Regions from separate parts of the Paenibacillus sp. FSL K6-3182 genome, predicted to be linked through region 2. Evidence: riboswitches for the same ligand, from Rfam matches in the RefSeq annotation. Region 2 holds a riboswitch; the other holds the start of a gene.
The links. Region 2 has a riboswitch for cyclic di-AMP ahead of MHH56_RS17955 (C40 family peptidase). Riboswitches for the same ligand answer to the same signal wherever they lie in the genome.
Positions count from the first base shown of each region.

Region 1: it holds a riboswitch for cyclic di-AMP, as region 2 does, so the genes downstream of both, MHH56_RS25225 (TrkH family potassium uptake protein) here and MHH56_RS17955 (C40 family peptidase) in region 2, are expected to answer to the same signal.

Region 1 is NZ_CP150265.1:5,732,333-5,743,232, reverse strand. Features, by position in the region: gene MHH56_RS25265 (sulfate ABC transporter substrate-binding protein) at 1-752, shown strand, start outside; gene cysT (sulfate ABC transporter permease subunit CysT) at 787-1,620, shown strand; gene cysW (sulfate ABC transporter permease subunit CysW) at 1,638-2,522, shown strand; gene MHH56_RS25250 (YezD family protein) at 2,547-2,789, shown strand; gene MHH56_RS25245 (hypothetical protein) at 2,888-4,813, shown strand; gene MHH56_RS25240 (YqzM family protein) at 4,900-5,046, opposite strand; gene uvrC (excinuclease ABC subunit UvrC) at 5,255-7,159, shown strand; gene MHH56_RS25230 (CPBP family intramembrane glutamic endopeptidase) at 7,125-8,753, opposite strand; cyclic di-AMP (ydaO/yuaA leader) riboswitch at 8,999-9,203, shown strand; gene MHH56_RS25225 (TrkH family potassium uptake protein) at 9,293-10,633, shown strand; gene MHH56_RS25220 (TrkA family potassium uptake protein) at 10,652-10,900, shown strand, end outside.
Region 2 is NZ_CP150265.1:4,060,108-4,071,007, reverse strand. Features, by position in the region: gene MHH56_RS17960 (MATE family efflux transporter) at 1-904, shown strand, start outside; cyclic di-AMP (ydaO/yuaA leader) riboswitch at 1,140-1,274, shown strand; gene MHH56_RS17955 (C40 family peptidase) at 1,278-1,754, shown strand; gene MHH56_RS17950 (chromate transporter) at 1,896-3,077, shown strand; gene crtI (phytoene desaturase family protein) at 3,150-4,655, opposite strand; gene MHH56_RS17940 (glycosyltransferase) at 5,135-6,271, shown strand; gene MHH56_RS17935 (glycosyl-4,4'-diaponeurosporenoate acyltransferase) at 6,268-6,768, shown strand; gene MHH56_RS17930 (cobalamin B12-binding domain-containing protein) at 6,768-7,694, shown strand; gene crtI (phytoene desaturase family protein) at 7,789-9,339, shown strand; gene crtI (phytoene desaturase family protein) at 9,330-10,772, shown strand; gene MHH56_RS17915 (phytoene/squalene synthase family protein) at 10,777-10,900, shown strand, end outside.

The DNA.
Region 1 (10,900 bases), 1.7 Mb from region 2:
TTGCACTTGGTTATGACATCGATGCAATCGTTGAGCCAGGGCTAATTAATGCGGATTGGCAATCAAAGTTTGAGCACAACAGCGCTCCTTATACATCAACAATCGTATTTTTAGTTCGTAAAGGAAACCCAAAAGGCATTAAGGATTGGAACGATCTAATCAAGGACAAAGTTGAAGTTATTACTCCAAATCCTAAAACATCTGGCGGAGCTCGCTGGAACTATCTTGCTGCATGGGGTTATGCGCTTAAGCAAAATGGAAATGACGAAGCAAAAGCACAAGAGTTCGTTACACAATTATTTAAGCATGTACCTGTTCTGGATTCCGGTGCACGCGGTTCAACAACAACGTTTGTAGAACGCGGCATTGGCGATGTACTGCTTGCTTGGGAGAATGAGGCTTTCCTATCGATCAATGAGCTTGGTCCAGACAAATTCGAAATCGTATATCCTTCTTTAAGTATTCTTGCTGAACCTCCAGTTGCTGTAGTTGATAAAGTGGTAGACGAGCGCGGAACTCGTGAAGTAGCGGAAGCTTACTTGAAATACCTTTACACAGAAGAAGGCCAAGAAATTGCAGCTAAAAACTACTACCGTCCAATTTCGGAGACAGTTGCTGCAAAGTATGCAGATCAATTCAAAACTCTAGAATTGCTCACGATTGATAAAGATTTTGGCGGCTGGAAAGAAGCGCAAACCAAACACTTTGCAGACGGCGGCATTTTCGACAAAATTTACACACCAGGCTCATAATGCAAAGCATAAACAAGATTGGAGCTGACTTCACATGAAAGGTTCCAAGCCCCGTAACGTACTGCCGGGTTTTGGTTTGTCGCTTGGATTCACATTGTTTTACCTTAGCATTATTGTATTGATTCCGCTGACTGCCGTTTTTTTCAAAACGGCAGAGCTCAGCTGGTCGGAATTCTGGAGCACGGTTACGAATGCTCGTGTCGTTGCCTCTTATCGAGTCAGCTTTCTAACCGCATTTTTTGCCGGACTTGTAAATGCAGTATTTGGCCTATTAATCGCTTGGGTGCTCGTTCGTTATCAGTTTCCAGGCAAAAAAATCGTCGACAGTTTAGTGGATCTGCCATTTGCACTGCCAACTGCAGTGGCTGGCATTGCTTTAACTGCGATCTATGCACCGAATGGTTGGATTGGCTCATTGCTTGAACCGCTCGGCGTCAAGGTTGCTTACTCCCCGCTCGGTATCACCATCGCACTAATATTTATTGGACTTCCGTTTGTTGTTCGTACGGTACAGCCGGTGCTGCAGGATATGGAGAAAGAAACGGAAGAAGCGGCAGTTATGCTCGGAGCCTATCGTTTAAGAACCTTTTGGAAGGTCATCTTGCCTGAGCTGTTGCCAGCACTACTAACTGGTTTTGCTCTAGCATTTGCAAGAGGTATCGGAGAATATGGCTCGGTCGTGTTCATATCGGGCAATATGCCGCTGAAAACAGAAATAACTCCACTGCTCATCATGACGAAGCTGGAGCAATACGATTACGCTGGCGCTACTGCTATTGCACTCGTAATGCTCGTTGTATCCTTCCTGATGCTGCTAGTCATTAATTTACTGCAGTGGCGAATGAATCGCCGCACAGTATCAGACTAAGAAGGGAGCTCATACAAATGGCTGGAGCAATTACAGTACACACGAATGCAGAAGCTTCCAAACGTCCGAGGCATATTACAGAATCAGGTCCCGTCAAATGGCTGCTTATTATCATTGCGATGCTGTTTCTTGGATTAGTTGTCCTGCTGCCGCTGGCATCGGTATTTGTTGAAGCATTAAAAAAAGGTGTAGGCGTATACATTGATTCGATTACAGAGCCGGATGCTTTGTCAGCGCTTAAGCTCACGCTTATCGTTGCATTAATCGCAGTTCCTGTGAATACGGTCTTTGGTATTGCTGCGGCCTGGGCGATCAGTAAATTTCGCTTTCGCGGTAAAAATATTTTAATTACGTTAATCGATTTGCCGTTTGCTGTGTCGCCAGTCATTTCTGGATTGATCTATGTGCTGTTATTTGGCGCACAGGGCTTTTTTGGTCCTTGGCTCGATGAGCGTGGCATCCAAATTATATTTGCAGTTCCTGGAATCGTACTTGCAACCGTGTTTGTTACGGTCCCCTTTGTTGCTCGCGAGCTTATTCCGTTGATGCAAGCGCAGGGCGTCCAAGAAGAGGAAGCAGCTGCAAGCTTAGGCGCTAAAGGCTGGCAAATCTTTTGGAAGGTTACTTTGCCAAACATCAAGTGGGGACTATTGTATGGCGTTATTTTGTGTAACGCACGAGCAATGGGCGAGTTCGGCGCTGTATCTGTCGTATCCGGCCATATCCGCGGAGAAACGAATACGCTGCCGCTGCATATTGAGATTTTGTACAACGAATATCAATTTTCGGCCTCATTCGCCGTTGCTTCTTTGCTCGTCATGCTAGCGGTTGTAACGATGATCGTGAAGAGCATTGTAGAGTGGAAGTCTGGCACGCAGAAGCCAGCGGAGAAAGCTGAATAAATGACAATAATGGAGGGGTTTGAAATGGCAAAACCGCTAGAGTTAGATGCGCAATGGCTGGAGCGTATTTCTGAACAAGTAACGGGTCTTAATTATGGGCATGTAACGATCACTGTTCATGATGGAAGAATTGTACAGATCGACCGGACGGAAAGAACACGTTATGATGGTCCCTCTCAGAAGCAGCAGGTTCCGTCCGAATCTTCACAGCAATCGAAGCAGCGGGACAATTCATCAACGGGCGAAGCGCTTAGAATTGTGCAGTAGCTCCCTAATAGATTCGATAAATATACAACAAACCCAATGCCGCGCAGGCATTGGGTTTGTTGTATACTGGAAGAAAAGTATCCATAAGGAGAATATTAATGCCGGATTGGTCCTATCAGTCCTTGTTTCGACCTCTTTTATTCAGGCTTCCTTCTAGGCTTAGCAGAACACTGACTCTAAAAGCAATGGGTACGCTGAGCAGCATCCCAGGCGGTACTTTTGTTATTCGTACACTTGGGCATATGGAGCCATCACCTCACTTGGAGCAGAAGCTAGCAGGCATTCCCTTAACTACAAGTGTGGGATTGTCAGGCGGTCTAGATCCGCAAGGAGTGGCGCATAAAGCGCTGGCTCAGTTTGGATTTGGTTTTATCGAGCATGGTCCTATAACCGTCAAGCAAATTAAGAGTGATAAGCCTATAACGAATGACATCCTAAATGAAACCATTCGATATCCAGATTATTATGAAAACGACGGTGTAGAGCAGTATGCTGAGCGTATGGGAAAGCCAGGACATTCGTTGCCGCAGCTTGCGAGAATTGCTCCAATGCCGCATGCTTCTTGCGAGCAGGCTCTAATCGAGCTTAAAAGCATGCTGGTGCGGCTAAGTGCAGCGGGTGCGGTTGGTTTTTATGTTGATGTCCTGCATTCATCAAGGAGCCTCGAAGAAGCCCACACTATTTTGAAAGGTATAGCCGGATACGCTTCCGCACAACCGCATGCTAATAAACCTTTGTTTATTTATGTTCCGCCTGACTTTTCTAATGACAGCCTAATCTCGCTGATCCACGCAGCAGAGGGAGTTTGGAGAGGCGTGGTCATTGGAGAAGCAATCTGCGAAGATAACAACGAGGGCTATGGCGCAAGCGTGGGTAAAGAGGCCAAGGCGTTTACTTTGGCCAAAATAAAGCTGCTGCGAAAGGAATACTGTTCCCACTTGCTAATCAAAGCGGGCGGGGGCGTGCATGAGCCGCAGGATGCGTTAGATCTGCTGAAAGCAGGCGCTAACGCCGTTCTACTTCACAGCGGACTGATTTATGCAGGGCCTGGTCTGCCAAAACGGATTAATGAAGCTGTCATTTATGAGCAGGTCCGAGATCTTCCTGCGCAAGTGACTCCATCATTCTGGAAGCATTGGGGCTGGATGCTCCTGCTTGGAATCGGCATGATTATTGGCGGAATATTGTCATGGATTATTGCTGCGACTACGGTGCTGCTGTCCTATGATTTGAATTTTATAGACATGACGTTGGACGAGCTGAAGCACGTCAACCATCATCTGCTGCATTTTATGTCTCATGACCGAATTACGCTTTCCGGAACGATGATTACAATTGGAATATTGTATGTTCAGCTGGCTAGACATGGATTAAAGCATAGTCTGCACTGGGCTCGAACGGCTTTGATGACGTCTGGTATTGTTGGGTTTTTAAGCTTTTTCTTATTTCTTGGCTACGGTTATTTCGATCCGCTGCATGCGCTAGCTGCTGCTTTTTTGTTCCCGATGTTTCTGCTATCCATGCGCAAAAATCCGGATCAGCCCTATCGCTTGCCAGTTAATGTTCGTAATGATCGAATATGGCGTTTGGCGATGTATGGACAATTTTGTTTTGTCGTTTTGGGCTTCGCGCTGGCTGTAGGCGGTTTAACGATCGCAGGCGTTGGGATTACAGAGGTGTTCGTACAGTCGGATTTGGTTTATTTGAATACGACGCATAACGAGCTGAATGGGGCGAACTTGAAACTCATCCCGTTGATAGCCCATGATAGAGCAGGATTTGGCGGAGCGTTGTTCTGTGCTGCACTGGCCATTCTTATTATTGCGCTATGGGGAATCCAGCAGGGAACGCGCTGGATATGGTGGACGCTGCTGCTTGGCGGAGCACCGGGCTTCTATGCGGGCTTAAGTGTTCATCTATCCATCGGTTATATCGATTTTTTGCATCTTTCACCTGCGTTGTTTGCGTTATTGCTTTATATTCTCGGACTTATTTTCTTGTATCCTTATTTAATGAGAAAGTAACAAGTGTAGCGGAATTATATCTGATGTATCAGCCGCGTATCGTTGATAGGCAACAAAAAAAAGGAGCAGCGAGCTGCTCCTTTTTCTTATGAAATGATGAATTTCACGATTACAGCAACAGCGAAAATGACGGTCATTAAACCGAGCATGCCGCCAAAGCCGAAAACGACGTCCATCAAGTCATGGCGAGGCTCTTCGTTAAAATGCTCGCGCGGGTCTCTTACGTTTTCCATCGTTGACGTCCTCCTTGAAAAAGACCGATTGCGTAAGTAACAACCAATTTACGGTCGTCTTTATGTAGTATCGGTTTATTCAACTTATATTAGTATACTCAAACAGATAAACAGTTGTAAAGCCAGAACCGGTGACAATTGTAAAACAAAGTATAGCCGAGTTATGATAAAATATGAACAGAATCATATGGCAGTCGGAGGCGAGAGCATGGATCATCAGCAAACGGATCGGGAGCAGGCAGAGCAGCAGCTTGCAGAGGCAAAAGAGACGATACGGAACAAACTAGCTTTGCTCCCGGATCAATCAGGCTGTTACCTCATGAAAAACAGCGAAGGCGTCATCATTTATGTAGGCAAGGCAAAAGTGCTCAAAAATCGCGTGCGTTCTTATTTTAACGGCAGCCACAATGGCAAGACGCAGCGGCTCGTATCTGAAATTCGTGATTTTGAATTCATTGTAACCTCTAGCAATATGGAAGCACTCATTTTAGAATGCAACTTAATTAAACAATACCATCCAAGATATAACGTCCTGTTAAAGGATGATAAAACGTTCCCCTATATCAAAATTACGAACGAGAAACATCCGAAGCTCGAGGTCACAAGACGTATCATTAAAGACAAGGGCAAGTACTTTGGCCCTTATCCGAATGCTTATGCCGCTCAGCAGACAAAGAAGCTTCTGGACCGGCTATATCCGCTTCGCAAGTGTAAGACACTCCCAGATAAGGTGTGCTTGTATTATCATCTAGGACAATGTATTGCACCGTGTGAATTTGATGTGCAGCAGAGCGAATACGATCGGATGATTCAAGAAATTTCAAAGTTTTTGAACGGCGGTCAAGATGTCGTGAAAAATGAGCTGCAGCGCAAGATGGAGGAAGCAGCCGAGAAGCTCGAATTTGAACGGGCGAAGGAGCTTAGGGATCAGCTGATTGCAATCGATGCGGTCATGGAGAAGCAGAAGATTACGATGTCCGATGCGCTTGACCGTGATATTTTTGGTTTTGCAGTAGATAAGGGCTGGATGTGCGTTCAAATATTGTACATGCGCCAGGGTAAGCTCATTGAGCGGCACGGCACAACTTTTCCTTATTACGGGGAAGAGTATGATGATTTCATGACATTCGTTACGCAGTATTATAGCGATAATCCGGCATTGCCTAAGCAAATCCTGCTGCCAATACCGCCTGAGCTGGAAGCGGTGGAATCAGCGGGCGGAGTGGCAGCAGTTGATGAGGCAGCAGCTACGCACGCTGACGATGTCATTGCATCCTTGCACAGCTGGCTGAAGGTTAAGGTGCTTATGCCGCAGCGCGGACGCAAGAGCGAGGTCGTAACGATGGCTATCGATAATGCAAGGGTGATGCTGGACGAGAAATTCAGGCTCATCGAACGAGATGAGGAACGAAGCGTTAAAGCGTCAGAGTCGCTTGCAGGCTGGCTAGGGCTGGATGAAGTACGCCGAATCGAGGCATTTGATAACTCCAATATTCAGGGGACGAATCCCGTTTCGGCTATGGTTGTCTTTACGGACGGCAAGCCAGACCGCAAGGAATACCGCAAATACAAGGTGAAGACAGTACAAGGTCCAGATGATTACGAAACGATGCGCGAGGTCATACGGCGCCGCTACGAGCGTGTGGTGAAAGAGGAATTAGCTCCGCCGGACCTGATTGTAGTCGATGGGGGCAAAGGGCAAATATCTGCGGCGCTCGACGTGCTTGAGAATGAGCTTGGGTTGTACATTCCCGTTTGCGGTCTTGTGAAGGATGCGAAGCATAAGACAGCGCAGCTTATGACTGGAGATCCAGCTGAGATTGTTCCTTTGCCAAGGGACAGCCAGGAGTTTTATTTGCTGCAGCGCATTCAAGATGAGGTGCATCGCTTTGCGATTACATTCCACCGCGAGCAGCGCGCCAAGTCCATGGTGGAGTCGAAGCTTGATTCGATTCCGGGCATTGGCGAGAAACGACGCAAGCTGCTGCTCAAGCATTTTGGCTCGATCAAAAAAATAAAAGAGGCCTCAGTCGAAGACTTTCGGCCTCTATCTATTGGTGATAAATTAGCTTCGCAAATTATAGCTGCTCTAGGGGAGGAGTCGTCGTCATAGACGGCTTCTTCTCTTTTTTGTGACTTAAATATTTTAGAACAAATGCAATCAGTACCGGCAGCACGGAGAAGAAAATAGCTGAGATTATGTTCGGTGCTGTTCCAATAGTGAGCAAGGATAGGCCAACTGCAACGCTGTTGAAGATGGCATGGGTGAACATGGCTGTAATGAAGCCGTATCTGACGAAGATAAAGCTGAACAACAGTCCGATAATCATCAGCTCAAACAGTCTCGTCGTGGACGGATAAAAAGGATACATCACATGGCCCAGCGCCCAGAAGAAGGTAGGCAGCAGTGCTGCGGCAAACGTGTTTTTAAACCACCTGCGAAATAGTCCAATACCGAAGAAGCGGAATACGGCTTCTTCGCCAATTGCGGCAGCCCAAGCAAGCACGGGCATCAGCCAAAGAATGCCCATATTGTATGGGGATTGTGAGGCATCTGATGTTTCCCAAGTGCCAATGGACAGCTTCAAGGCGATAAAGATAACCGATTGAATTGCGAATAGGATGATCGCGAATAAATAGGACAAGCCCACGCTGCGCCAAACATAATCGCCATACCCTCTCTGACCGAAGCGCGGCCATAAAGCGCGGCCCTGCGCCTTCCAGAGGCCGTCTCCGGCAACGATGGATACATAAATGGAACCTGCCATTGGAATCGCTAGCAGAACACTTACGATGGCAGTGATCGAAACGGTAGCGCCTGCCATATCCGTCTCGCCGAGCGTAGCCCGGATACCATCCAGAACGTTTAAATTCATGATCGTATAAGTAATTAAATAAATGATCGTTAATACGATTCCGTATTTAAAGGATGTATGTTTTCGATACAAAACGGAGTAAATAATAGCTAAGACGAATAAAACGAAGCTCATGAACAGATAACCGATAGAGGTAAGGTATCCAGCTATTTTATCTTGTTTCTTTACATAGTTTATGTAATCGGATGGAGCCTCGAATATCGGTTTATATTTAGTAATGATCGTACGGTCATTCACGACAAGAGCGTTAACCAATACGTTAAGATGAGCATTTTTAATGGAATAACCTGCAGGAGGCTTAGGCTGCCAGTCGCCATTAGGCAATATTTGACCGCCTATGAATTCAGTACCGCTGAAATTTCCTGCAGTTAGGAAGGCAATAGCTTCTTTTGCTTTATCTGCATCTGATAGCTGTTCCCCCTCAAGCTTCAAGTTCCAAGCTACGACTTTCCCGCTATGCATATGTAGATAAACATATCCGCTGCCGCCGCTTGCGAATTTAAGATCAACCTGAAACGTATCTGTAGGAAACCTAGGGTCATATTTATCCGTATATGCTTTGACTAGCTCATATTTAGATAAGTAGCCATTCATAATTTTATCGGTTTGATGTACGGCTTTAGCCGATTTCACCTTCAAGCCTGTTTCTTTTTCAACAAATGCAGACGCCTTATCCTCCGCCGCTGATTTCGTTATGACCTTGGTATTCATTTCGCCAGATGAGATAGCCGTAATCATGGGAACGATTTGTACGGCCCCATAAATAATAAAGCAAGCAACTGCTGCCCATATAAATCGTTTCCATTCATTGGGTTTAATAGAATCAATCATAGTTTCACCTCAACTGTCTTCATAATAAATAGCTCATTTTATTACCTTAACATATGAATCCCTAAATTATCCAATGAAAATGACCGTTTGTTTTCAAAAAAATGCGAAATAACGATGTCCAGCAAGCTAGCTATGTGCTGGTTCGTCCCATTGCCCTAATTTGAGCTAATATCGTCCTGTTTGTCATAAACGTCACCTTTATATCAGGAGTGCTTAGGGATTATAATCGTTATCGTCATACTAATTGCATAGCATAGCCGAATTTCCTAAGGAAATCGGGGGAACCATAAAGTTGTCTAAATGGATGAACCTGCTGAAAGCAAAGCAGTTTAACATTAGATAGCATGGGGTGAATTTTAGCGGTGAAGCATCGTCTTCTTCCGCTGAATAGGGCTGCCTGTCCAGGCCCGAATCCGTCAGCTAACCTCGAAGGCGTATTGGAACAGGACTCATCGCACGAGCACTTGAGTTTCCAGTGCTTTTTTTTATGCTTAAAAACAAAAATGACAATATGACATAATCAAAAAGAAGGGAAATGGATGAAGGTTAGTTGGAATGTTTTGAAGTGGTCACCCCCGCGTATTTTGGTAAGTGGATTCGCTCTTATTATATTGCTGGGTGCCTTATTATTATCCATGCCTTTTGCATCGGTAAGCGGTGAGAGATTGCCTTTTATAGATGCGCTGTTTACGGCAACTTCGGCAACCTGTGTAACAGGGTTAGTTGTCGTTGATACTGGAACTTATTTCTCTATATGGGGTCAAATCATATTAATGTGCCTGTTCCAGCTTGGTGGACTCGGATTTATGACGATGGCGACGCTGGTAGCGCTCGTACTTCGCAAGAGGATTTCGCTGCGTGAGCGGCTTTTGCTGCAGGAATCCATGAACCAGTCGAGCATGGAAGGCATCGTGCGTTTGATTAGACGCGTTATTGTGTATTCATTGACAATAGAGCTTATTGGCGCTGCGTTGTTTGCTTCGAGGTTTGCATTTGATATGCCGCTGGGCAAAGCGATTTATTTTGGAGCCTTTCATGCGGTTTCATTGTTTAACAATGCTGGTTTTGATATTTTTGGGAACTATCGCAGCTTGACCTTATACGTATCTGATCCAGTCGTCAATATTGCAGCTATGATGCTGATCATATCGGGTGGACTCGGCTTTGTTGTTATGTCGGACCTGATGGAGTTCCGCAAAAACCGCAAGCTGTCACTGCACAGTAAGGTCGTGCTATCTATGACAGGAACGCTTATTGCAGTAGGGACACTCGTCATATTTATTTTTGAATTCTCGAATTCGAAGACACTGGGCTCTCTGGACTGGGGCGGGAAAATTTTGTCTTCGTTCTTCCAGTCGGTAACGCCGCGGACGGCAGGAGCCAATACGCTTGATTATACGGCTATTCGGCAAGCGACGATGTTTTTCACCATTATATTAATGTTTATTGGCGCCTCGCCCGGCTCGACGGGCGGCGGCATCAAAACAACAACCTTTGCAACGTTGGTCGGCGCTGTATTTGCAATGATTAGAGGACGAGAGGACATCGTTCTTTTCCGTTACAGATTAGGCAAAGACAGAATTTTTAAAGCACTCACGATTACTTTGATCTCTTTATCGCTTGTCATTATTGTAACGATGATCTTGTCGATGACGGAGGATCAAGCTTTTATAAAGCTATTGTTTGAAGCGACATCAGCATTTGGAACAGTAGGATTATCCGTTGGTGTTACGCCAGAGCTGAGCCTTGTTGGGAAAATAGTCATTGCATTAACCATGTTTGCCGGAAGACTTGGACCCCTGACGCTCGCATACGCGCTTGGGCCTCGTACAGAGAAAGAGCTTTATCGGCATCCAGAGGGCAAAATTACGATTGGATAGGAGACTTTGCAAGTGGGAATTAAAAAGAAACAATTTGTCATCATCGGCTTAGGGAGATTTGGTTCGAGCTTAGGGCGCGAACTCGTCCAGCTTGGCCATGAGGTGCTTGGAATAGATAAGGATGAGGAAGCCGTTCAGGACATGAGCGGTATTCTAACCTATGCTGTATCAGCTGATTGTACGGATGAAGAAGCGCTGCGCTCCTTGGGTGTAAGAAACTTTGATTGCGGAGTTGTCGCGATTGGCGATGACATTCAATCCAGCATT
Region 2 (10,900 bases):
TATTTTACGATGCCGCGGTATAGTGAAAGAAATGATGTTCATCGCATTGGGGATAAATGTACTGCATATTACTTTAAATTATCTGGTGCTGATGGAGCCCTTCGGCTTACCTAATTTAGGTGTAGAAGGAGTAGCAGCATCTACATGGATAACCCGTGCCATAGGGATGATCGCTTATTTGATTTTATGTATTCGAAGCTTGGAGTATAAGGTTGGCTTGATTAGTCCATTTAAGATTCAAAGAAAAAATATTGGCCTTATATTTAAATTAGGTATTCCTTCGGCAGGTGAGCATGTTTCTTATAATCTTTCACAGGTTGTAATCACATATCTAATCACGCTGATCGGTACGGCAGCGTTAACGACAAAAATTTATTCGCAGAGCATAACTTCTTTTGTTTTTGTTTTTTCAATGGCAATAGGTCAAGGAACGCAAATTATTGTTGGACATCTGATTGGAGCCCATCAGAAGGATGATGCTTATCGATCCAGTATTCAAAGTTTGAAGCTGGCGTTTGTCATTTCGCTTGCGCTTGGTATTTTCATCTATAGCTTCTCAGGTCTATTGCTCAGCCTCTTTACTAATGATGCAGAAATTATATTGTTAGGCAAGCAGCTCATGTTGTTATCGATTATGCTGGAGCCGGCTCGGGCTTGCAACATGGTGCTTATCAGTTGTCTAAATGCGGCTGGAGATGTGAAATTTCCAGTTGCTGCCGGGTTAGTATCCATGTGGGGGATTAGTGTACCGCTTGCATACGTGTTCGGGATTGTGTTCGACATGGGGTTGGTAGGAATATGGTTGGCCTTTTCAATCGATGAATGGATAAGAGCTTTACTGATGCTCTACAGATGGAGGAGACGTTCTTGGCAAAAGGTCGATATTTTGGCGAAACTTGCTTAACTAGAAAGAGTAACTGTATGAAAATACGGATACTCTTTTTTTGTGTTTAAACCGTTATATTTTGAAAATGTGATTGGAAATTCATCTATTTTAATTATAAAAAAATCAGCACCTTTGACAAAAATCATGTAGTGAACAGCTAAATAAATATTAATAATGAAGAAAAATGAAAGTATTCTAATAAACCAATTGCAGGATTATGGTAAAAACAATCGAATTTAACGATACTATAAGGTTTATTCACATGCCGAGTTCTGTATATCGGAAACGGGGGAACCACCCAGGGTGAATTGCTTAATGTATTTTTTTAAGCATAGGGATCTTCAACCGAACCCATAAGCTAACCTCGTAGGCACCGAAGGGAGAAGTTGTTTTGAAGAAGGGTTTTATTTTATTGTTATCCTGCTTGCTGCTGCTTACTGGAGGAGGAAGCGTGCTTGCAGATAAGTCGGACAAGTCAGTGCTTACGAATTCCATAAGCGAGGTTGTTGGAACTCCTTATAAATGGGGAGGCACAACGAGCAAAGGGTTTGACTGCTCGGGTTTTATTCTACATATTTTTAATCAATTTGATGTTAAGCTGCCTAGAACATCTCAATCGCAATCAGACACAGGCACAGAGGTCAATAAAGATGAACTACGCGTGGGTGATCTAGTGTTCTTCAACACAAGCGGCAAAGGCGTTTCTCATGCGGGCATTTACATTGGGGATGGGAAATTTGCTCATTCTTCTACAAGCAAAGGGGTTACGATTACAAATCTTAACGATTCTTATTACGCAAAGCGTTATGTAACAGCAAGGCGTGTCGTAACGGAAGATACATTTGCTGCGATGATGGAGTCTAAATAAAGCGTAATGATTTTACAAACCACCTTACGAGGTGGTTTTTTTTTATGTAACCATTTATTAAGTATTTGTTAAAGGGTTGTAAGTCAATAATTCGCAAGCTTACAATGTAAGTATCATGAGTAATGGAATGAGGCTATAGGATTGAAAAGAGGAACAATCGCATCTTTGGTAGAGGTACTGGCTGTATCTACTAAACTAGGACTTACCTCATTTGGAGGTCCGATAGCCCATCTGGGTTATTTTCACAATGAGTATATTCGTCGCCGTAAATGGATGGATGAAAGAAGTTATGCAGACCTCGTTGCTTTATGTCAGTTTCTACCCGGGCCAGCCAGCAGTCAAGTTGGGATCGGTATAGGGATAGTTAGGGCTGGGTTATTGGGCGGACTAGTGGCTTGGTTAGGGTTCACACTGCCATCGATCATTGCATTAGTGGCCTTTGCTTTTCTGCTGCAAGGATTTGATCTTGGAAACACAGGTTGGATTCATGGATTGAAAATTGTAGCGGTGGCCATCGTTGCTCATGCCATTCTAGGGATGGGGCAGAAACTAACACCGGATCGAAATAGAGCTACGATAGCAGTCATCGCTGCTGCGGTAACGTTATATTGGCAAGCGGCCTATAGTCAAGTAATCATTATTGCTGCAGCTGGACTGATCGGGGTATGGTTATATCGTATGAAAACAGTCGAGGGAACTCCTGATCTGAACATTCGAATTAGCCGTTCCCTTGCGATCTCCTGCCTCGTTATATTTCTCACGCTTCTAATTGTTTTGCCATTTCTAAGGCAATGGGGAAATATGGAATGGATTGCGATGTTCGATAGCTATTATCGTGCAGGCTCACTGGTGTTTGGAGGCGGACATGTTGTGCTGCCGCTACTTGAGAATGAAGTTGTCTTTACCGGATGGGTTAATGAATCGGATTTTTTAGCAGGTTATAGCGCTGCGCAGGCTGTTCCTGGACCACTTTTTACATTCGCTAGTTATCTTGGTACTCTCTCTGGTGGATTAACTGGAGCCATTGTTGCAACTACTGCAATTTTTTTGCCGGCATTTCTTCTCGTTGCTGGAACATTGCCGTTTTGGAATATGTTGCGAAATAACTCAAAAATCCAAGGTGCATTAGTTGGCGTTAACGCCGCTGTAGTTGGCATATTGCTGGCTGCACTGTATGATCCGCTTTGGACTAGCGCGATAGTAGAGTCAGGTGATTTTATGCTGGCTGCCGTATTGTTTATTATGCTTGTTTTTTGGAAGCTTCCACCTTGGATGATTGTTGTGGCCGGTGCATTAGGCGGAATGGTCCTTGAACTTATTTAATAATTAATCAATTGATAAAAACCTCTAATCCGCGATAACGGATTAGAGGTTTTTTATTTGAATTGAATCTGCCTACATGACGGATTTTGCAGCAATGCTCAATTGCTCTTTAATGAGGTCAGCGGTGAGTTGTCCGGATAAAGTGACCATCGGGACACCGCCACCGGGGTGCGTTGATCCGCCAACGAAATAAAGATTATCGAGCAGCTTGCTTTTGCTTGGAATTTTGAAGCCGCCGTTAAGCTTGCGGTCCGTTACGATGCCGTAGATGGAACCGCCATTAGAACCATAAAGCTGCTGAATATCATCTGGAGTGAACGTATATTCAAACTCAATATGCTGTCTCAGCTCCGTTAATCCCATACGTTCGAGCTTATTCAGAACTAGGTCTCTGTAAGCCGCCTTCTGTGACTCAAAGCTTTCTCCAGGTTTGAGCGGCGGCACATGAGTAAGCACAAATAGATTTTCTTTGCCCTGCGGCGCCTGTCCAGGATCGGTTTTGCTTGAAACCCCGATGTACACTGTTGGATCATCTGTAGGTTTGCCTTCGACAAATATATCGTTGAACTCTTTATCTGGATCTTCAGAGAAGAAGAAATTATGGTGCAGAAGCTGTTCATACACTTTATCCACGCCAAGAAGCAGCACAAGTCCTGATACAGTAGGCTCGTATTTAGCTAAATCCTTTACGCGGTCGGCCGATTTCGGATGATGCTGCAGCAGTGTCTGATGCGCTGGAATTGCCTCAAGATTAGACACAATCAGATCAGCTTCTATTACGCTGCCATCTTCTAAAGTTACTCCTGTTGCGGTTTGGTCGACTGTATTCATTTGAGCAACTGGAGCTGAAGTGCGAACCTCCACACCGAGCTCATCAAGCAGCTTAAGCATACCCTCCGCAATTCGGTACATACCGCCTTCTACATAATAGATGCCAAGCCCCATTTGTACATAGATTAATTGTGACAGCACAGCGGGAGCGGCATAAGGCGAGGAACCGATATACATGATGAAAAAATCGAACAATTGACGCAAATGCTTGTCCTTCAGAAAGCGGTTTGTCGTCTGATGCATCGTCTTCATCGGGTCCATCGCTAACAGTTCCTTCATACTGTGGTGACGCCGTAGGTCGCTCAGACCACTAAGGCTCTTGTTATAAAAGCTTTTTGTGTTGAGCTGATACATTTGCTGACAATAATCCAAATAAGAGAGGAATTGCTGTGCATCAACCGGTGAGATTTGTTCGAATTGCTTGATTAGGTCAGGGAAGTCACCTGTTATATCAAGTGTTACCCCATCTTCGAAAAAAGTTCTCCACTGAGGTTCAACACGAACCAGCTTCATATAATCCTCTAGATTGCGGCCAGCACTTTCAAACAGCTGTTCGAGCACCCAAGGCATCGTCAGAATAGAAGGACCTGTATCGAAAGTGTAGCCTTGCCCTGATCTTATGTTTAATTTGCCGCCAACGCGTTCATTTTTTTCTAATATGGTCACTTGATGCCCATCTACAGAGAGGCGAATAGCAGCTGATAGTCCGCCGAGTCCGCCTCCGACGACAATAATCTTTTTGCTCATAGGAGCACTTCCTCTCATCATTGGTCATTTAGCCGAAACGATGCAGATGACAAACTATATACACAATCGTATAATCGTTGTAGAACTAACGTAAAAGGTTAATGCGATAAGCAGAATGCGTGATATGCATTTAACCAACACTTTTCCATTTTAAGTATTAACAAATTTTACCTATAACATGCAGCTTTTGCAGGATCAAATCTTCGGATAGCTCCTGCTATTTCGTCGTTAAACGACGAGAATGAGGCTATAAAAAGAGCGAATAATGGCTGTATAGTTTGAATGCCATCATTTTCACCAAAGATAGGGCTGTGGTTGTAAGTTTGTATAACCATTATTAACTGCCAAATGGAATGACCTAATCAGCCTGGTGAAAGGTGGTACACAACTTTGGGGAAAATGAGCTGTTTGTATAAGAAAACATGGATTAACGAGTCATATAAGGAGTTTTGGTACCTTTCATACAGAGGATTAGATCTATGATTGGGAATGTTGTGCTGTTGCTTGGCGGACTTATTTGTGGTGCTTGGCTGCTGAACAAAATCCGACCATTAGAAGAGGACTCGGTGCTTTTCACAAAGAACGATAGAAAGAGTCTCCCAAGCATTTCAGTTATCATTCCAGCTAGAAATGAAGAGAGAAACCTGACACAGTTATTTCCATCAATAAAGGGTCAGCAGTTCGCTCCATATGAAGTGATTGTAGTAGATGATGGATCAACTGATCGAACAGCAGCCATCGCTGAATCATTTGGTGCAATCGTTGTAAACCCGGGCGAGCTGCCGGATGGTTGGCTTGGTAAAAGCTGGGCGTGCTGGAATGGCGCGCAGGCAGCAAGCGGTCATTTACTTATTTTCCTTGATGCAGATACTTGTTTAGAGGATGCTGGGTTGGCGGTGCTGGCTGAGGCCCATTCAAAGCAGAACGGGCTGCTTTCGATCCAGCCTTACCACAAGATGAAGCGGCCCTATGAATGGTTGTCAGCTTTCTTCAACATCATCGTCTTAGCAGCGGTTGGAGCACCTCAAACTGCTGCGGCAACAAAGAAGAAGGCTGTAGGCGCTTTCGGTCCTTGTATAGTCTGTACCCGAGAATCATATTTTCAAACAGGTGGGCACGAGGCTGTTCGTGAGCGTATTCTCGAAAATTACAGCTTAGGCCTTCTATTTGCTGAGCAGCAAACGGTTCGAAATTGTAGCGGAAAAAGCGTTATTGCTTTCCGAATGTACCCGGAAGGCATTCGGCAATTGTGTGCAGGCTGGAGTAAAAGCTTCGCATCAGGTGCATCTTCTACGACAACGCTGCGTTTACTAGCTATAATCTGGTGGCTAACTGGTTCGATTACGGTTGTTACACAATGGTTGAATCCTCAAATTTGGCGATCAAGCGACCATATAACGATAGGAATAATCAGCTACCTCGCTTATGTTTTGTTAATAAATATACAGTTAAGCCGAGCTGGAAATTTTGGTTTCCAGACCGCTTTCCTGTTTCCTATACCGCTTCTCTTTTTTATGGGAATCTTCGCTAGTTCAACGCTGCAAACCTTTTTTCGCCGCAAGGTCACATGGAAAGGTCGCTCGATTTCAACTATGAAGGGAAGCGGGCGAAAGTGAGAATTTTTGAATTTTCACCGTTTTGGACATTGGTTGTAAATATTTTTGCATGGCTGCTTGTGCATATGGGTGTGTCCTATTTGTTTTTGAAAATGCCTGATGCTTGGTTCAGTCGCACTGCTGATCGCATGAAGCCTCAGACAAAGAGGCGCAGAGAAGAATTGGTTTATGAACGATTGATATTCATTCGTGTTTGGAAAGACAAACTGCCAGACGGAGGAAGCTTGTTTCAAGGAGGCTTTGCCAAGAAAAAATTAGCTGTCCTTGAGAAAGCTTACTTGCAGACCTTTATACTTGAAACGCGGCGCGGAGAGTGGACTCACATCATATCGATGCTGCCTGCGCCACTATTTTTCCTATGGAACGAAAGCATATATGGCTGGATCATGATCGTTTATGCCATTGTCGCCAATGTCCCATTTATCATTGTACAGCGCTATAATCGTTTTCGGCTGCAGCGCATTTTTTGGAAACTGAAGGAAAAGAGTGAAATGTAATGATGTACACAATCAGACAAGCTTCAACACTGCTAGGTATTCCTGCAGTTACGATTCGTGCTTGGGAAACAAGATATGAAGCGATTAAGCCCATTCGGACAGAAACAGGCTATCGCCTCTTTGATGATAAAAATATGGAGGATTTACGCTTCCTCAAAAACCAGACGGATGAGAAAGGTGTAACGATTTCGCAAGCTGTTAGACTGCTAAAGGAACAGCAGCTTTTGCGCGAGCGTATGTTGGAAACGAAGACAGAGACCCATGCTATAGTTGGGGCTGAAGAGGCTCATCAAGAGATGGTGGAGCGCTTATATAACACGCTTTGCAACTTTCGTACGGAACAAGCAAAAACGATGGTTGATTTAGGGTTTTCCATGTATGGCTATGACATTATGATCTATCAAATCTTATTTTCAGTAATGATTAAAGTCGGCACGGAGTGGGAAGAAGGCAGAGCTTCTGTCGCGCAGGAGCACTTTATTACACAGTTCGTGATTCAGCGTTGTCTTAGTTTCTTTCAACTTTTTCCGATTGATAATCGATTGCCCCGCATGCTTGCTTTATGTCCATCTGGTGAACATCACCAAGCAGGACTACTTTTATTTTCTTTATTTTTGCGTAAAAAAGGGGCTGACGTGCTGTATCTTGGACCAGATACTCCGGAGGATGGCATTACAGAGTTGATTAAGTCGCAGCAAATTCGAGTCCTATGTATATCGTTAACTGACGCAAACTTGATGGAACCCACTTTTGCTTTTATAAACCGTTTATTGGCTCATCATGCTGATCTGGAGATAGTTTTAGGCGGACAAGGTTTCCAAGGCGTACCAGAACCTTATTCAGATTGGGTGCTGCCGAATGGCAATCAAGAAGAATGGGAAAGATGGTTTAAAGATAAGGTTTTAGGGTTAAGTTTCCAATTCTAATAAATAAATTAACTTTACAGACTATTATCGAGTATGTATTATGTTTGTATAATGTTTGTATAGTTAATTCGTTTTATTGGAAAGGAGAATTTGTATGGACAAGGGAATCGTGGCCGTTATTGGAGCAGGCCCTGGCGGTTTAGCAGCTGCAATGGAGCTGGCTGGCCGAGGTTACCGAGTTACCGTCTATGAGAAGCAGCCCTATATAGGTGGGAGGACCTCCAGGCTTCAGCTGGGGGAGTATTTTTTTGATCGAGGACCTACGTTTTTCATGATGCCGCACCTGCTTGAAGAAATGTTTCAATCTGTAAATCGCTCCTTGTACGACTATGTTGAGCTCATTGCGCTTGATCCGCTATATAGGCTGCAATTCGGCGATGTTGCATTCTCACCGACACGGGACGAGAAGCAGATGGTTGAGAGGATCGAGGCGCTATTTCCCGGCAACGGTAAAGGTTATCTTCAGTTTATGAAAGAGGAGGGGGAGAAATATAACAAGGTTTCCCCGCTGCTGCAGCGGCCTTTCAGCAAGCTAAGCGACTATATTTCTCGGGATGTGTTTCAAGCGCTGCCGCGGCTGAATGCGGTAGGAAGCGTGTATGACAGACTTTCACGTTATTTTACAGATGAAAGGCTGAAATATGCTTTTACTTTCCAAGCAAAATATTTAGGCATGTCGCCATGGGAATGCCCGGGTACATTTACAATTCTCGCATATTTGGAACATAAATTTGGCCTTTTTCATCCCGTTGGAGGCGTTAACCGCGTCTGCGAGGCAATGGCTGAAGTGATTCGCGAGTACGATGGCGAGATTGTTACCTCCTGCGGTGTGCAAAGAGTGCTGAGCCGCAGCGGAAAAGCAGTGGGTCTGCTTTTGGAAAATGGTGAAAAAATAGAAGCGGATCATATCATCATCAATGCTGATTTTGCAACCGCTATGAACCACTTGTTTGAACCGGGTGAGCTTAAGAAATACAGTCCGGCAAAGCTTGCCAAGAAGAAATATTCTTGCTCTACTTATATGCTCTACCTCGGAGTAAATCGTGAAATACATATGCCGCACCATAACATTTTATTTGCCAACAACTATCGCCAAAACGTACATGAAATCATGACAAAAAAGATGCTGTCTTCAGACGCATCTATTTATATACATAATCCAGGGCTTAACGATCCAACGCTGGCGCCTATTGGGAAAACCGCTTTATACGCGCTTATGCCGGTACCGAATCTGACTGCGAATATCAGTTGGGAGGAACAGCGGAAACTCGTTAGAGAAAAGATGATCGAGCGTATGGAGCAGGAGCCAGAGCTTGCAGGCTTCTCGGCTGACATCGAGGAGGAAGCCATCATTACACCATTAGATTGGCGCAATGATCATCATGTCTATGAAGGAGCAACGTTTAATCTTGCACATTCACTGGATCAAATGATGAAGCTTCGTCCACATAACCGCTTCGAAGAGCTCGCTAATTGTTGGCTTGTAGGGGGAGGAACTCACCCTGGCAGCGGCTTGCCGACGATCTTCGAATCAGCGCGCATTAGTACCCGTCTACTTATGGCGCAGGATGATAGTGAACGTATAAGGGTTGGCGGAGCTTCAGCAGTCATCCACTCACAGAAGGAGGCCTTTCGGTGGGAGTAGCTTTTGTCGGTGGTGGAATAGGCAGTTTAACAGCAGCTCTGCTGCTTAGCAAGCAAGGCAAGCAGGTTACTATTTATGAAAGAGGCTCCCGGCTTGGCGGTAGATTAGCTTTTCAGGAAGGCGGAGGCTATCGGATCGATCAAGGCCCTACAATTGTGCTGTTGCCTGAAATGCTGCTTAGTATTTTGGAGGAAGCTGGAATCGAGCGATCACGCATACCTCTGCTCGAATGCGATCCGCTTTACCGTATTCATTATGCAGACGGCACAGTATTTCACAAATGGCGGAATCAGCAGCGACAGATCGAAGAGCTGGAGCGAATGTTTCCAGAGGAAGTTGATGGCTTTCAGCGTTATATGGCGGACATGGAAGTGGCTTTTAAACAAGGAAAGGAAGCTTTTCTGGAACGTCCATTTTTGCGAAAACGAGAGTTCTATACTTTTCGAAACTTAACGTTATTAACGAAGCTTAAAGCTTACAAAAGCGTGCGTTCCTTTGCAGGACGATATTTCCGAAGTGAGAAGCTGCTTGATGCGTTCTCTCTACAAACCTTATACATAGGCGGCGCTCCTTTTCAATCTCCGGGATTGTATACGTTATTGCCCTTCGCTGAACATGCTTATGGTATTTGGTATGTAAAAGGAGGTTATGCCGGAATCGTATCCATTTTGGAAGAGGAGCTGCGGAGTAGAGGGGTTCAAATCAAGACAGAAACTCAGATTGAGCAATTGGTACTTGAGAATGGGCGCTGCATTGGCGTGATAGACGAAGGCGGCAGGGAAATGCTGCATGATACGATTGTATATAACGGTGATTTTCCTCATCTAGCCTCATTGATGCCAAAGAACACTGTTCCAATGAAAGCCTATAAGCCGTCTTCAGGAACAATCTTGATCTATTTAGGCTTAAACAAACAGTGGGAGCAAGCTTCTGTTCACCAGTTTTTTTTGCCTGACAATTTACAGAGCGGATTAAAACAAATTTTTCAAAACAATCAGCTTCCGCAAGATCCATCCTTTTACATATTTTATCCATCAGCTATGGATATGGAAGCAGCACCTCCGGGTGAGAGCGTCATGTATATGCTAATTCCCGCTCCGCCGCACGGTTCTGTAGCGTGGGAGGATGAAGTGCCTGCGTTAGTCGAGCGTGTAATTGATGAGGCTGAGAAGAGGGGCTTTCCCGGCTTGAGAGCTGCGATTCAATGGAAGGAAGTAAGGACGCCGCAGGACGCGGAGTCGGATGGTCTCTATCATGGGGGCAGCTTCGGCATCGCGCCAACATTTGGACAGTCGGCAGTGTTCCGTCCACAAATCGTGCCATATCCGATAAAAGGATTGTATGCTGTAGGGGCATCGGTGCATCCTGGCGGTGGAATCCCGATTGTTATGCAAGGTGCCAGATTGCTAGCCAACTATTTGTTAAAGGAGTGACCTCATGGAACCCACTGTCTGTTTGGCGCAATGTGAAGCGATGATTCAGAAAGGATCATCATCGTTCTATAAAGCTTTTCGTTATTTGCCTAGCCCAAGGCGCGAAGCCGTTTACGTTATTTATGCTT